Regions from separate parts of the Collinsella sp. AF15-51 genome, predicted to be linked through region 2. Evidence: predicted binding sites of a transcription regulator. Region 2 holds the regulator's gene; the other holds the start of a gene.
What was found. The regulator NrdR, encoded in region 2, represses ribonucleotide reductase genes. The targets are predictions, from matches to a motif close to AAACACNATATATNGTGTTT.

Region 1 (3,121 bases), on a different contig from region 2:
GCTCGCAGCCTTCCACTCGGCGCACTTGTCGTTCATGCGCTGCATGACGGCCATGGCAAACGGCGTGCCTTCCTTCTCGGTGTGGCTGTGGCCCGTCATGTACTTGACGCACTCATACAGGCCAGCATAGCCCAGGCTGATGGTAGAGTATCCGCCCACGAGCAGCTTGTCGATCGTCTCGCCCTTCTTCAGACGAGCGAGGGCGCCGTACTGCCACAAAATCGGTGCAGCGTCAGAAAGCGTGCCCATCAGGCGCTCATGACGGCACAGCAGAGCACGGTGGCACAGCTCAAGGCGCTCGTCGAAGATCTTCCAGAACTTGTCCATGTCCTGATGCGAGCTCAGCGCGACATCAGGCAGGTTGATGGTCACAACACCCTGGTTAAAGCGGCCATAGTACTTAGGTTTGGTCGGGTCATAGTTCAGCGCGTTGGCGACATTGTTAAAGCCGTTGCCCGAGCGGTCGGGCGTCAGGAAACTGCGACAACCCATGCAGGTGTAGCAATCGCCGTTGCCGGCGGTCTCGCCCTTCGACAGCTTGAGCTCGCGCATCTTCTTCTCGGAGATGTAATCGGGCACCATGCGCTTGGCGGTACACTTGGCAGCCAGCTGGGTCAGGTAGAAGTACGGGGAATTCTCGTGAACGTTATCGTCCTCGAGTACATAGATAAGCTTGGGGAATGCCGGGGTAATCCACACACCGGCTTCGTTCTTAACGCCCTCATAGCGTTGACGAAGCGTCTCCTCCACGATCATGGCAAGGTCGTGCTTCTCCTGGGGCGTACGGGCCTCATTGAGATACATAAAGACCGTCACGAACGGCGCCTGGCCGTTGGTGGTCATAAGGGTCACGACCTGATACTGAATCGTCTGGACGCCGCGACGGATCTCGTCACGCAGGCGGTCCTCAACAACCTCGCGGACCTTTTCGGGAGATGCGGAAACGCCGAGCTCCTCGAGCTCGCGGGCGACCTCGCCGCGAATCTTTTGACGGCTCACCTCGACGAACGGGGCAAGATGGGTCAGCGAAATCGACTGGCCACCGTACTGGGAGGAAGCAACCTGGGCGATGATCTGCGTCGCGATGTTGCAAGCCGTCGAGAAGCTGTGCGGCTTCTCAATCAGCGTACCCGAGATAACAGTACCGTTCTGGAGCATATCCTCCAGGTTCACCAGGTCGCAGTTATGCATGTGCTGGGCAAAGTAGTCCGAATCATGGAAGTGGATCAGACCCTCATTGTGAGCATCCACGATCTCCTGGGGCAGCAGCACACGCTGAGTCAGGTCCTTGGAAATCTCGCCGGCCATGTAGTCACGCTGAACGGAATTGACGGTCGGGTTCTTGTTGGAGTTCTCCTGCTTGACCTCTTCGTTGTTGCACTCGATGAGCGACAGAATCTTGTCGTCGGTCGTGTTCTTCTGGCGCTTCAGGCTCTGAACATAGCGATAGATGATGTAATGGCGAGCGACCTCATAGCAGTCGAGACGCATGATCTCGTCCTCGACCAGATCCTGAATCTCCTCGACCGACACGGTGTGGCCCGCGTTCTCGCATGCCTCGGCGACGTTTTGCGCCGCATAAACCACCTGGCGGTCGGTAAGACGAGAGCTCTCCTCGACCTCCAAGTTTGCGGCGCGGATGGCATTGACGATCTTATCGATGTCAAAGACAACCTCGGTGCCGCTGCGCTTGATGATCTTCATCCTCTTGCCTCTTTCGCGTCGTAGCCTCATTGCGCTTCAGAGCCAAACGATGCCCGGCAGGGCCTGCCCCTGCCTTGCGGCGCCGTCGCGCAATCTGTGTTCTCGATAAACCATAAGCCTCCATGCGGACATTCCCAGGAGCCGATCAAGCGGTTCAGGGACACGTTCAAAAGAGGCAGTTAAGGTCTTCGTTCTCTGTCCGCCATCTATCATACGACAAAGAAGCATCTATATCCTGTATTCTTTTTTTAGGTCAAACACAACATATAGTGTTTCAGCAGGTCAAAGCAATTAGTCATTTTGCAGACGCATTAAAAATGAAGGGCTCTTGGCAGAGTGCTAAAACGTTATCAGCTCGACTACCTGCACGGCAGTTTTGAAACCCCCTCAACCGCGCCGCTGACAAATCCTACCAAAACCAAGCCGCTCACGCCAAAAGAATCCAAAAGATTATGCTTGACCAATATGTTGCGGTCGTGCCTTGCCGAGCCCCATGTAACCGCGGCACGAATCCTTGAAAGATATGTGTATGCAAACAGAGAAGATGAGAGTTTTCTCGGATGGCTACTGAGAAACATCCCAGAAGATCAAAAAACTCGAAATTTGGTGACGTATTTGGCGACCCATTTGGCGAGCAAAATAAAACAGCCCAGAGGCTAAGCCTCTGGGCTGCGAACATTTGGTGGGCGTTAGAAGATTTGAACTTCTGACCTCTTCCGTGTCAGGGAAGCGCTCTCCCCCTGAGCTAACCGCCCAAATGGAGCGGACAACGGGGCTCGAACCCGCGACCCCAACCTTGGCAAGGTTGTGCTCTACCAACTGAGCCATGTCCGCTTACGAGGATTAATCTTACGTGATACCCGCATCCTATGCAAGAACTTTTTTTGAAAAGTTTTGCGACGCCCTCTCGAACCTCGCGAAGACATCAGCCACCATGGAAAGCGCGGGCAAACGCAAACTCGCCGCAAGAGGCCCCCTACAACTCAGCGAGCATGATCCAGGCAGAGCTGTCCTGCGCAAGTCTGCCGTCTGCAAGCGGTGATGAGGTGAGCAGGACCTTGCCCGCCGGCAGCTCCACGGGTGCTGCACCGAAGTTCGTCACACACGCCCAGCCGTTGTCGCGGCGATAGGCGATGACGCCGCCCTCAGCGCCCTCGGCACCATCCGCAAGGCCGGTGCGCCCGTCAAGATCGAGCCACGCAAGATCGTTGGCGCACCCGCGCAGCTTGCGCCGCAGCCAGAGGGCGTCACGATAGAGCGCAAGCATCGATGTCGGGTCCGCTTCTTCCCTATCGGCAGCGTAATCGGAAAACCATGCAGGCTGCGGCAGATGGGGCGCCGCATCGGCGTCCGCCGGTGAAAACCCAAACGATCCGCCCTGCGTGGGATCGTCCGCTGCCACCCACGGCAGGGGCAC
Region 2 (3,121 bases):
GATAACGGGATTCGTTGCATAGATAGGTTCCATGGTGTCGTTCTCGGGCTGCAAGCGCACACGCCCCTGCTCCTTGTAGAACGTCTTGACGGTCGCCGAACCATCAATCATGGCCACGACAATTTCGCCGTTCATGGCACTCTTTTGTTCACGGACGATGATGTAATCGCCATTGAAGATGCCGACATTGATCATTGAGCTCCCATGCACCTCAAGGATAAAGGAACCCTGATCAGTGGCGATTTCGGTCGGGATAGTAAACGTGTCTTCGATATTCTGCTCGGCCAGAATGGGAATCCCAGCCGCGACGCGACCAACGAGCGGTAGCGAGACCGTTCCGCGAGGTGCGGTGGGCTCGTCAGATTTAGAAATTGAGACAGAGGAACCATCCTCGTTAAAGAGTTCCAGGGCGCGCGGTTTGGTGGCATCGCGCTTGAGTAGCCCGCGCGCCTCCAGGGCAGAGAGATGGGCGTGCACGGTGCTGGGGGAGGAAAGGCCCACGGCAGAAGCCATCTCGCGCACGCTGGGCGGATAACCCTTCTCCTGCTGATATTCCTTGATGAAGTCGTAAATTTGCTGCTGACGCTTGGTAATTTTGCGAGCCATCAGGGCATCCTCTCTACCCATGTCAAACAAATGTTCGAATTTTGCTTGACAGGAACAACTGTTCGAAGATAATAATAACCGAACATTCGTTCTCGCGCTAGACATTTTTGTCCGCGCGGCTTGATAAAACTGTTCTCAGCAAAACACGCGAGAGGAGAACATGATGAACGTAACGAATATGGTCCAGGGAAACCTCGCCCTTAAGCTCGAGACGCCTGCAGAACCCACTTTTACGGTTGTTCAGGGTGGCCGCTCCGGCTTTCAGCCTTTGACCGTAAAGCCTGCGCGCAATCAGCAGGCTGTAGTCGCGCCGGCCCGCGTTGCCCTGAAGGTTCCGACGATTGTCGCCGTCGCCGTTGCGCTTACGCTCTTCTTTGTCCTCGCTATGTCGGTCTTTAGCACTCGTCACGCCGCGTATGCCGAGTCCGTTTCCAACATTACCTACGAGACCATTCGCGTTCAGCCTGGCGATTCTCTTTGGTCGATTTCCGAAGAATATCCAATCGAAGGCCTTTCCACGCAAGAGACTTCCGACATGATCCGTAGCGTCAATCATCTGGAGCATGGTTCGCTCGCCGCCGGTGCGCATCTTAAGGTTCCTGCTCGTTCGTAATCATTATCGCGCTGCGCATGGTACCCTTGTTATCGTTTAAGAGGAGGTACCATGCGCTGTCCCAAATGCGGCAAGGCACATACCCGCGTCGTTGATTCCCGTATGCAGGAGTCAAATAACACCATTAAGCGCCGTCGCGAATGTTGCTCGTGTAACTACCGCTTTACAACGTTTGAGCGATGCGAGGACCCTATCGAGGTCATTAAGTCAGATGGAACTAAGCAGCGGTTCGATCGCAATAAGCTTCTTGTCGGCTTGATGCGCGCCACCATCAAGCGCGATATCGACACTAAGAAGCTCAATGAGATTATCGATGACATCGAGGTCGAGCTGCGCTCTCGCACACTGACGGCCGTCACGTCCCATGAGTTGGGTGACATGGTGCTCAAGCGCTTGGCCAAGATCGACAAGGTGGCGTACATCCGCTTTGCCTCGGTCTACCGCGATTTCAAAGACGTCGATGAGTTTCTGCAAGAGCTCGACAAGCTAAGGTGATTCCATGTCCAACATTACCGTCAACATAAAGCGTCTCGATCCCACCGTCGAGCTTCCCAAATACGCCCATCCCACCGATGCCGGCTTGGATTTGCGCTCCAATGAGGACTGCGTCCTGAAGCCCTTCGAACGCCGTCTGGTCTCTACGGGGCTGGCCATCGCCCTGCCCGATGGCTACGCCGGCTTCGTTCAGCCCCGCAGCGGCTTGGCCATCAAGCAGGGCCTGTCTATAGTCAACACGCCGGGCCTCATCGACGCCCACTACCGAGGAGAACTCAAGGTTATCCTCATCAACCTGGATCCCTCCATTAACATTCAAATCAATAAAGGCGACCGCATAGCCCAACTCGTCATCCAAGAAGTCCCCACGGTCAACCTCATAGAAGTAGAAGAACTAGACAAAACCGACCGAGGCAACGGAGGCTTCGGCTCCAGCGGCATCGCCTAGGGCGCTCGTATCCCTCCCGCCCGGGGCTTACCTATATCATTCCATGCTCAAACATTCTCGCGTCGCTTCGCTCGCTGCGAAACTGCGCGTGGAACGATATGTGAGAGAGGCGGGCGGGCGGCTACTCGCTTGAAAAAATATTTACATTCTAGTAAGCCAATGCGACAAAGGAATAATCCCTTTGTCGCATTGGCTTACTGTATTTAGATTTTCCGGTTTCGCCTTTGAAGGTTCTAGTGGTGGGGAATCTGGTATAGCTGCTAGTACGTAAACGCAGCTTACCTGCGGGAGGCCCCTATATATCGTCCCACGCGCAGTTTCGCAGCGAAGCGAGAATGTTTGAGCATGGGATGATATATAGGGGCCTCCCGCAGGTAAGCGGACATAAAGACGCTAGCGGATATGCGCGGGTTTTCCGCCCCAGTAGAAGCGGCAAAAGGCTCTTTTGCGCTTTTGGGGTTTGCCTACGAGCTCCATGGTTGCGATGGCTATGTCTTCGGCTGCGTGTGGGCGGCGTAGTACTTCGCCGTTGATGAGCAGTGCCTTGAGCGACTCAGGATGATCGTGGAGATGACGCAACGTCACGATGAGCTCTCGTGCGGTGGTGACATGCATGCTGGCGCCCATGCCGGTGAGCATGGTGGTGTTGGCCTTTTCCTGGCCATAGGACTTGCCCAGCAGGATCATCGGCAGGTGTGCGCACAGGCATTCGGTGACGGTGAGTCCGCCCGATTTGAGAATTGCCAGGTCGCAGCCGTGCATAAGCGCTGCCATATCATCGACATAGTCCAGAACCGTGACGTTTTCGAGCTTCATGGCGTCGAAGAGCGTTTTGAGGCGGGTGGCATATTCGGTGTCTTTGCCCGGCAAAAAGACAAAGTGCATGTCTTCGAAGCTGCGTAGGAAGGGGAGGGTGCGGTCCATCTCCGCGCGAAAGCGAACGTACGGTTGAGGCAAGC

Region 1: a site for NrdR is predicted at 1,960-1,979, ahead of nrdD (anaerobic ribonucleoside-triphosphate reductase). Genes of this name have one in related genera too.

The regions. Positions count from the first base shown of each region.
Region 1 covers NZ_QRYG01000008.1:47,668-50,788, reverse strand. Annotated here, with positions in the region: gene nrdD (anaerobic ribonucleoside-triphosphate reductase) at 1-1,704, opposite strand, end outside; tRNA gene DWW51_RS05385 (tRNA-Val) at 2,385-2,459, opposite strand; tRNA gene DWW51_RS05380 (tRNA-Gly) at 2,463-2,538, opposite strand; gene DWW51_RS05375 (glycoside hydrolase family 13 protein) at 2,681-3,121, opposite strand, start outside.
Region 2 covers NZ_QRYG01000004.1:10,378-13,498, reverse strand. Annotated here, with positions in the region: gene lexA (transcriptional repressor LexA) at 1-606, opposite strand, end outside; gene DWW51_RS03195 (LysM peptidoglycan-binding domain-containing protein) at 770-1,219, shown strand; gene nrdR (transcriptional regulator NrdR) at 1,271-1,714, shown strand; gene dut (dUTP diphosphatase) at 1,719-2,162, shown strand; gene DWW51_RS03180 (glycosyltransferase) at 2,556-3,121, opposite strand, start outside.